Regions from separate parts of the Shewanella sp. FJAT-52076 genome, predicted to be linked through region 3. Evidence: predicted binding sites of a transcription regulator. Region 3 holds the regulator's gene; each other region holds the start of a gene.

Region 1 (3,272 bases), 540 kb from region 3:
GGCTTTGAAGCGGCAGGGTTTCATTGCCAGATTGAAACCAGTGGCACCTTTGAGGTGCGCTGCTCAGAGAGCACCTATGTGACTGTATCGCCCAAGGTGAATATGAAAGGCGGCTATCCGGTGCTGAAACAAGCCCTTGAACGTGCCAATGAAATCAAGCATCCAGTGGCTACCGATGCGCACATTGATGAGCTCGATGCGCTACTGGAAGGTGTGGATATCACTGGCAAAACCATTTGTTTGCAGCCCATCAGCCAGAAGGCCCGTGCCACAGAGCTTGCGATGAAAACCTGCATTGCCCGCAACTGGCGTCTATCAATTCAAACCCATAAGTATTTGAATATTGATTGATTAATAGGTCTTTTGCGGAAGTTCAGCCAATAAAAAAGCTCCCACGGGAGCTTTTTTAGTTGAGTCAACAGGCACTCACAGCTTGCCACTTTCATTGAAGGCGGCGAGGGCAGCACTGGCTGCGGTGATATCGCCGATGTGAGAACCCACCCAGTCGCTGTTGTAGTAGGTATCGAGATACCGCTCGCCGGGATCGCAGATAAGCGTAACGATACTGCCGCTTTCGCCGCTTGCCTTCATTTGGGAAGCCAGTTTCAGCGCGCCGTACAAGTTGGTGCCGGTAGAAGGTCCGGTTTTGCGGCCGATTAACGCTTCCAGCCAATACATGGTGGCAATGGAGTCCACGTCCGCGACTTTCAGCATTTCATCCACCACACCCGGAATAAAAGAGGGCTCCACTCTGGGCCGGCCAATGCCTTCAATACAGCTGCCTTTTTCACAGGTAATGCTGGCGTCACCGGTATTAAAGTAGTCGTAAAACACCGAGTGCTGCGGGTCGACCACCAGCAATTTTGTGGCGAGGCGCTGATAGCGGATATAGCGACCAATGGTGGCTGACGTGCCGCCAGTGCCCGGGCTCATTACTATCCAGCTGGGGATGGGATGGGGTTCGCGCTCCATCTGGCCAAAAATCGCGTTGGCGATGTTGTTGTTGCCGCGCCAGTCGGTGGCCCGTTCGGCGTAGGTAAACTGATCCATGTAATGGCCGTTGAGTTCTCTGGCAAGCTTCTCTGACTCGGCGTAAATCTCGCTGGAATGTTCGACAAAGTGACAACGGCCGCCATAAAACTCAATTTGCTCGATTTTGCGCTTGGCGGTGCTCTTTGGCATCACCGCAATAAAGGGTAAACCAAGCAGGCGGGCAAAATAGGCCTCCGATACAGCCGTGCTGCCGGAAGAAGACTCAATAACCGCCGTGCCTTCTTTAATCCAGCCGTTACAAAGGGCATACAGGAACAGTGAACGGGCGAGACGATGTTTGAGGCTACCTGTGGGGTGGGTGCTTTCGTCTTTTAAATAGATGTCGATGCCGTCCAGCATCGGTAACTCGAGCTTAATAAGATGGGTGTCGGCGCTGCGCTGAAAGTCGGCTTCAATTTTGCCGATGGCATTGGCTACCCAGCTGGTGCAAATGGGAAGGCTCATGGGGAGTCCTGTGTTTTGCGATACGAGCTTGGATAATATGAAAAATCAACAGGATTTCACAGCGTCAGGATCAAAGCTGGATGAGATTATTGCGATTGGCATTAACAGATGTGAAAGCGAGGTGAGTTGCAACAGATTCTGCCGACCAAAGCAGAGAAGATGGTGGAGGGAGAAGGATTCGAACCTTCGAAGGCGGAGCCGTCAGATTTACAGTCTGATCCCTTTGGCCACTCGGGAACCCCTCCATCATGGCGTAAAGTGAAAGAAACAAGTGGTGGAGGGAGAAGGATTCGAACCTTCGAAGGCGGAGCCGTCAGATTTACAGTCTGATCCCTTTGGCCACTCGGGAACCCCTCCACGAGTTTCTTGCTTTACATTTTTCTTGCGTTGCTGAAGTGGTGGAGGGAGAAGGATTCGAACCTTCGAAGGCGGAGCCGTCAGATTTACAGTCTGATCCCTTTGGCCACTCGGGAACCCCTCCTCATCAGCGGCGGCCATAGTAAGCAGAATCGATAGTCATGTAAAGGCTAAATTTGCAAAAAAGGCTAAAGTTAGGCGCCGATTGGTCGATTAAATGACAACGACCTGTTTTTGTGATGTTTTTTTATGCAGATTGCTGCTGGTTTAGTCAATGAAAGCCAAGTAGGTGACCGTCTTGCCCGTGCCGTTGAAGAGGGGCGCAGGGGCGATTTTGGCTTGATATTGGCAATGTTGTCCCAGGATGCCCGTGATTTTGCAGAGTTTTGCTTATCCACCGATGAATCGGTTGAGCAAAAGCTGCACAAACATTTCGAGCTGCCCCCCAAGCAGCCCCTGATCGCCAAACCCGGTGCTGAGGACTGCATGGATAACAGTGGCGTATTCAGAACATTCGGTAAAAAGGCGTTTCATTTAAGCCAGGCACTCTTGCCGGAGCCTGTTGTCATCCGAGGCGACCTTCCTGCTGATATGTTAATTGCCTTGAATAACTGCGCACTTACAGTGCAGCGTCGTTTCTATTCTGACGCACGGCCGACCATACCTACTCCCCAACACTTTAACGATATTCTCGAAGCGCAGCGTGCACTCGGAAAACTGATGGAGCACGCAGACAACCGAAATCTGATGGCCATGGTTTGATGCAAGACAGGGTTTGATTTTGCAAATTTGCCTATAATTTGCGGTAGTTGCACCAATTTAACCCGAATACGTCTTCATAAAGGAGTTTAGCGTTATGAAAGCCATCGAAGCGAATCAAGCCGCCAGCGTTAACGATACCTGCACCGACTGCGGCAGCTTTGTCGATATTGGTGCTGTTATAGCAGCAGAAGATACAGAACTGACCCTGGAGTTTTCAGGTGATGGTGCAGATGCCAAAGCCCAACACCTATGTGATTTGGCGGTAAAACGGTTCGCCAATGTAACCGGGCAGATAGACAGTACCGAGGTAGGTGTACGTCTCAGAATTACCTTTGATGTGGCCGCAGAAAAAATGATTTTTCAATTGGAGCAAGGGCTGTAAAAATTAATTGTAACGGCTGTTGCTACAAACTAATCAGCTGATGTACAGTCGAAAACCAATAAAAAATAACAATAATTTAGAAAAGGGCGCACAGACGTCCGTCATTTCCCGCACCCTGGGATTTAGGGAACTGAGTGAAAAGGCGTAAATATCAATTTCTGGTCGATCAAATAGTTCACTCTGCTGCCAAGCAGCAAGGTGACTTCGAAAAAACCGCTGAACTGGCGACCGAACTCCTGTGTCAAACACTGGGGCTTTGTGACGCCAGCGTGTG
Region 2 (3,272 bases), 190 kb from region 3:
GATTCAATTTCAATGGCACCATCAACAATTTCTTCATTGAGCTGCTCAGCCATTTTCTTCACCTGCTGGTTGATAAGCTCCTGGGATGAAGAGGAATCGCTCTGGGTACTTTCAGCCGTTTCCTGTGCTGTCGATGAAGCTTCACCGCCGCGCTGCGAACCCTGTTGCTGCTGCACACCGCCGGCACTCTCACTCTCCCCTTCCTGGAAATCGAGGATGGGTTCGGTCATCTCATTGGTTTGCTGATTGATGATTTCAATGGGGGTGGGCTCGGGTTTGCCGGGACGAAATTCCAGGGCAATCACCGAGGTACCCTTGGGAATATCTTTTACCTCAACCTTATTCTGCACCCCGAATGCATACTTCATGGAACCGGCTATCTGCTTGAATTTCATCACATCCATTTCGGAAAATGCCAGCAGCAGCACGAAAAAACACATCAAGAGCGACATCAGGTCGGCAAAGGTGGCAAGCCACAGAGGCGCTCCCGGTGGAGGACAGTTGCACTTGGCCTTGGCCATAGCGCTATTCTCCGTCCGTGGTATCTATCTTGCGGGATTTTTCCGCCAGATAGTTTTTCAGGAAACCTTCAATCACCCTGGGGTTTTGACCGTCCTGAATCGCCAGCACCGCATCCATAATAAGGTTGCGGTTAAGCATTTCTTCACTCATGCGCAGTGACAGCTTGTCGGCAATGGGAATAGCCACCATGTTGGCAATAACGGCTCCGTAAAGAGTGGTCAGCAAGGCCACCGCCATTGAAGGACCAATGGATTTGGGGTCGTCCATGTTGGAGAGCATAGCCACCAGACCAATCAGGGTACCAATCATGCCCATCGCCGGGGCCACATCACCAAAGGCTTTGAAGATGCCAATACCGGTTCTGTGGCGCTCTTCGGTGAGGGCAATGTCCTTTTCCAGGGCTTCACGCACCACATCGCCATCGTGACCATCCACCAGCATATCGACTGCCTTTTGCATAAAACTGTTAGAAATTTGTGCCTCTTCCAACGCCAGAAAGCCCCCTTTACGGGCCGCATCGGCCATGGCAACTGACTGCTCAATCAGCTCTTCGGGCTTGTCGATTTTGAACATAAACGCCTTGGCGGCAATCTTTACTGCCCCGAAAAATTGTTTGAGGTTGAATTTCATCATCACCACAAACAGAGAGCCACCAAAGACGATAAATACGGAAGGAACATCCACGAAGATGGCCAGACCGCCGCCGGTCACCATCGCCATCAGCACAAAGGCAAAAGCGCCCAACAGACCAATGAGGGTTGCTAAATCCACAGATGCTCCTTAATTACGCAGTCATGAGAACCGAAGGCAAAGGAAACCAACGGCAAGCCAAAAATCCAGGGTCACTCTCAGGTATTATGTCAAAACCTATAACAAAGGACGGAGGTTCAAGACCCTGTCGCTATTCTCATTTATCGGACAGCGCTTCGGCAAGTTTAGCGCCAATTTATTTTTTCTAACAAAAATTCAGCAACAAAGCGTGCTCCAAGGCAAATATTCCCCCGCATAATTTGACCCTGTCAGCCTCGTGAGATACCTTGTGCACGCCGACACAGCAGGAAAAAATACCGTGGCCAAAAAACCGGAAAATTTGAGTTTTGAAGCATCTTTGGCAGAGCTGGAACGCATAGTCACTGAGTTGGAGCAGGGCGACGTCTCATTGGACGATGCGTTGAAACAATTCGAGCGGGGGATCGGGCTGGTGCGAGCCAGTCAGGCAAAGCTGGAACAAGCCCAACAAAAAGTGGCCATCCTGCTGAGCCAGGCCCCGGATGCACCACTCGACGACTTTTTACCAGAGGGAGAATAATGCTCAAACTTGCCCTCGCCGACTGCCAGACCCGGGTCGACGCTGTCCTTGCCGCACATATAGATGCATTGCCTCAAACCGCACCCGCGTTGAAGGCCGCCATGCGCCATGGTGCCCTGATTGGCGGTAAACGTATACGCCCCTTCCTTGTGTATGCCGTGGGTGAATTGCTCGGGGTGGATAAAGCCAAGCTGGACCGACTGGCCGCCGCCGTTGAATGTGTTCATGCCTATTCCCTTATCCATGATGATTTGCCCGCCATGGATGACGACAACCTGCGCCGTGGCAAACCTACGGTACACATTGCCTTCGATGAAGCCACGGCAATACTCGCCGGTGATGCATTGCAAACCCTGGCCTTTGAAATCATCAGCGAAGCCGATGCAGGCCTCGCCCCAAAAGCGCAGGTCGCCATGATTGCGGCCCTGGCAAAGGCGTCGGGATATCTGGGCATGTGTGGCGGACAGGCATTGGATCTTGCCGGTGAAGGTAAGAGCATCAGCCTCGACGAGCTGACCCGGCTGCACAACCTGAAAACCGGCGCCCTGATTCGTGCCGCCGTGGAGCTGGCACTGATTGCCGCCGATGCCTCCGACACCGACACGGCTGCACTTCGAGCCTATGCCGATGCCATTGGCCTGGCGTTTCAGGTACAGGACGACATCCTGGATATCACGGCAACCACCGAAGAAATCGGTAAGCCGCAGGGATCTGATCTGGATGCCAACAAGAGCACGTATCCTAAATTGCTGGGGCTCGATGGCGCCCGGCAAACTGCCGATGCACTGGTAGCCGACGCACTATCAGCGCTGGCTAAAATGCCATACAATAGTCAGCTACTTGCAGACTTTGCCCGTTATATCGTCGCGCGACGAGTATAAGAAAGAAAAGAATCTCGCTATGAGTTTGGACATTTCGAATTATCCATTGCTTGCCTTGGCGAGCACCCCGGAAGAGCTGCGCCAGCTGCCTCAGTCGGCATTGAAACAGCTTTCAGATGAACTCAGGCAGTTTTTGCTGACCTCAGTGGGCATCTCCAGCGGCCATTTCGCCTCTGGCCTCGGCACGGTCGAACTGACCGTTGCGCTGCATTATGTGTACAACACTCCCTTCGACCGCCTGATTTGGGACGTGGGCCATCAGGCCTATCCCCATAAAATCCTCACCGGCCGCCGCGACAAGATGCACACCATTCGCCAGAAGAATGGCCTGCACCCTTTCCCCTGGCGCGAAGAGAGTCAATACGACACCTTCAGTGTTGGCCATTCCAGCACCTCGATTTCTGCCGCCCTTGGCATGGCAGTCACCGCCGAGAAAGAAGCCCAGGGCCGTAAAGTGGTTGCCGTGATTGGTGATGGCGCCATTACCGGCGGTATGGCTTTTGAGGCCCTGAACCACGCGGGTGACCTGCACAAAGACATGTTAGTGGTGCTCAATGACA
Region 3 (3,272 bases):
TGCTTCAGGATGCGGTTAAACACTTCCAGCGCATCCCTTTATCCGGCGCTGTACTGACCAAACTGGATGAATCTGTTTCTCTGGCCGGCGCATTAAGCGTACTTATCCAGAGTGGGCTGCCACTGAGTTATGTGACTGATGGACAAAGAGTTCCTGAAGATATGAAAGTCGCAGACACCCTGGCGTTGGCAAGACAGGCGCTTGATGCCCTGAATGAACCTGAGTATCAGGGCATCAACAACAATATGTGGTCGGAAAGCACGACCTTTGCGTTCGAGTAAAGCTATGACCCGTGATCAAGCAAGCGGTTTACGTATGATGAATCAGCCATATAACGAAAAAGTAAAAGTCATTGCCGTGACAGGCGGCAAAGGTGGGGTAGGCAAGACCAGCGTGTCCATCAATACGGCTGTGGCTCTGGCAGAAAAGGGCAAGCGGGTATTGGTACTGGATGCCGACCTCGGCTTGGCCAACGTAGATGTGATGTTGGGTCTGCGTGCCGAAAAAAATCTCTCCCATGTGTTGTCCGGGGACGCCGAGCTGGACGATATCATCCTGCGTGGCCCCAAGGGCATAGGCATAGTACCCGCTACGTCGGGTGCTCAGGCGATGGTCGAGCTGACCGCTGCGCAGCATGCAGGTCTTATCCGGGCCTTCAGCGAAATGCGCACCCAATTCGATGTGCTTATTGTCGATACCGCAGCCGGTATCTCCGACATGGTGCTCAGTTTCTCCCGTGCGGCTCAGGATGTGTTGGTTGTGGTATGTGATGAGCCTACGTCTATTACAGATGCCTATGCACTCATCAAAATCCTCAGTCGTGAGCACGGTGTGTTCAGGTTCAAGATTGTGGCAAATATGGTTCGCAGCCTACGCGAAGGCATGGAGCTTTTTGCTAAACTCAGCAAGGTGACTGATCGTTTTCTCGATGTGGCTCTTGAATTGGTTGCAACCATTCCCTTCGATGAAAACTTGCGAAAATCAGTACGTAAGCAAAAATTGATTGTAGAGGCTTACCCCAAATCACCTGCTGCCATAGCCTATCATGGTCTGGCGAATAAGGTGATGAGTTGGCCTATTCCGCAGCAACCCGGTGGCCATCTCGAATTTTTCGTAGAGCGGCTGGTACATCGTCCCGATTATCAAGAGGACAGAGCGAGTGAATAAAGCCGCGGCGTATACCTCCATGGAGAGTAAAACCTCCATCGTTGAACAGTACGCACCGCTGGTTAAAAGAATCGCGCACCACATGTTGGCCAGATTGCCAGCATCCGTACAGTTGGACGACTTGCTGCAGGCGGGCATGATTGGCCTGCTCGAGGCTTCGGCCAAATTTGACGGCGGCAAAGGCGCCAAGTTTGAAACCTTTGCTGGCATTCGAATTCGTGGTGCCATGCTGGATGAAATCCGGAAAGGTGATTGGGTTCCACGTTCTGTTCACCGTAATCAGCGCAGAGTCGCCCAGGTGATAGACGAACTGGAACAAGAGCTCGGACGTGATGCCCGGGACACAGAAATTGCCGAAAGACTTGATATGTCGATGGAGGAATACCATCATATCCTCAATGATGTTTCTGTTGGTAAAATCATAGGGATAGAAGATTTAGGCGTATCACACGATGTTCTGGTTCCCGACGGGGAACAAACCAACGACATTTATGATGACCTGGCTCAGAACCAGTTCCAGCAGGCTTTGGCAGATGCCATTCGCCAGTTACCCGAGCGGGACGCGCTGGTGTTATCACTTTATTACGATGAAGCACTGAATTTAAAAGAAATAGGCGCCATTCTTGATGTGAGTGAGTCGCGGGTATGCCAGATCCACAGTCAGGCGATGCTCAGGCTCAAAGGTAAGCTCAAGCATTGGACACAAGTATAAATTATTATTTGAGCAGCTAGAGTGTCAGCTCACCGGAGGAAACCTTGGACAAGAATATGAAGATTCTCATTGTTGACGACTTTTCAACAATGAGACGTATCATCAAGAACTTGTTGCGAGACTTGGGGTTTAATAACACCCAGGAAGCAGATGATGGCTCAACCGCCTTGCCGATGCTGCAAAAGGGTGATTTCGATTTTGTGGTTACCGATTGGAACATGCCGGGCATGCAGGGTATCGATTTGCTCAAAGCGATTCGCGCCGATGAAAACCTGAAGCATATTCCGGTATTGATGGTGACCGCTGAAGCCAAGCGTGAGCAGATTATTGCCGCCGCTCAGGCTGGCGTAAATGGCTATGTGGTTAAGCCTTTTACTGCTGCGACACTCAAAGAGAAGCTGGACAAGATATTCGAACGACTTGGTTGAGCAAGGATGAGCTATGCAGGCAAACACATCAGGGCTCATTAGTCTCGAACAGGCACAGGAACTCGTCACGCTCCTCAGTGCAGGTGAGCAGGAAAAGGCTGATTTACTGCTGCGGGACCTTGCGGTCCCCATTCAGAAAGAGCTGTTTGACGAAGTGGGTAAGCTGACCCGCCAATTACACAGTGCGCTGGTTGATTTTCAGTTGGACAGTCGCCTGATGGAGCTGGCCAGTATCGACATTCCTGACGCCAAAGAGCGACTGAACTACGTCATAGATATGACGGAGCAGGCAGCCAATAAAACCATGGATGCCGTAGAAGAGTGTTTGCCTCTCGCTGACGCCCTTATCAACCATATTCAAACCGTCATGCCAGCCTGGGATAAGCTCATGCGGCGTGATATCGACATTACTGAGTTCAAAAGCCTGTGCCATGACGTACAGCAGCTGATGAATCGCAGTGCCATGGACTCAGAAAGACTGCGCGAGCTTTTGAATCAGATTTTAATGGCGCAGGACTTCCAGGATCTGACCGGACAGATGATCCGCCGTGTTATCGATTTGGTTCGTGAAGTCGAGAATAGCCTGGTGTCAATGTTGACCGTCTTTGGCGAGCAACCAGCCACAGAAGTTACCCAGAAGAGCACCAGCAGCATAGAAGCGGAAGGCCCCATCATGAATGCCGAGCTTCGTCAGGATGTGGTGACTGGTCAGGATGAAGTCGATGACCTGCTGTCCAGCCTGGGTTTCTGATAAGGAGTCAATTTAATGTCATTTGATGTTGATGAAGAGATTCTGCAGGATTTTTTGATAGAAGCCGGCGAAATTCTCGAGCTACTGCAGGAACAATTGGTTGCTCTTGAGAATAATCCGGAAGACACGGATCTGCTCAATGCCATTTTCCGGGGCTTTCACACGGTTAAAGGTGGGGCTGGCTTCCTGGGGCTCGCACCCATGGTGGACGTTT

What was found. Region 3 encodes FliA, which starts transcription of late flagellar genes. Its sites were predicted from a motif close to CTAAAGNTNNNNNNNNNNNNGCCGATA; they were not measured.
Region 1: K0H79_RS09400 (VC2046/SO_2500 family protein) is a predicted target of FliA. The motif match lies at 2,043-2,069, and genes of this name have one in related genera.
Region 2: pomA (flagellar motor protein PomA) is a predicted target of FliA. The motif match lies at 1,435-1,461, and genes of this name have one in related genera.

The regions. Positions count from the first base shown of each region.
Region 1 is NZ_CP080415.1:2,181,226-2,184,497, reverse strand. It holds gene queE (7-carboxy-7-deazaguanine synthase QueE) at 1-351, shown strand, start outside; gene K0H79_RS09420 (PLP-dependent cysteine synthase family protein) at 427-1,497, opposite strand; tRNA gene K0H79_RS09415 (tRNA-Tyr) at 1,658-1,742, opposite strand; tRNA gene K0H79_RS09410 (tRNA-Tyr) at 1,770-1,854, opposite strand; tRNA gene K0H79_RS09405 (tRNA-Tyr) at 1,894-1,978, opposite strand; gene K0H79_RS09400 (VC2046/SO_2500 family protein) at 2,104-2,616, shown strand; gene K0H79_RS09395 (DUF406 family protein) at 2,711-2,998, shown strand; gene K0H79_RS09390 (bifunctional diguanylate cyclase/phosphodiesterase) at 3,133-3,272, shown strand, end outside.
Region 2 is NZ_CP080415.1:2,915,765-2,919,036, forward strand. It holds gene K0H79_RS12710 (flagellar motor protein MotB) at 1-521, opposite strand, end outside; gene pomA (flagellar motor protein PomA) at 526-1,293, opposite strand; gene xseB (exodeoxyribonuclease VII small subunit) at 1,592-1,831, shown strand; gene ispA ((2E,6E)-farnesyl diphosphate synthase) at 1,831-2,712, shown strand; gene dxs (1-deoxy-D-xylulose-5-phosphate synthase) at 2,732-3,272, shown strand, end outside.
Region 3 is NZ_CP080415.1:2,723,072-2,726,343, reverse strand. It holds gene flhF (flagellar biosynthesis protein FlhF) at 1-281, shown strand, start outside; gene K0H79_RS11885 (MinD/ParA family protein) at 286-1,167, shown strand; gene K0H79_RS11880 (RNA polymerase sigma factor FliA) at 1,160-1,879, shown strand; gene cheY (chemotaxis response regulator CheY) at 1,924-2,307, shown strand; gene K0H79_RS11870 (protein phosphatase CheZ) at 2,321-3,058, shown strand; gene K0H79_RS11865 (chemotaxis protein CheA) at 3,074-3,272, shown strand, end outside.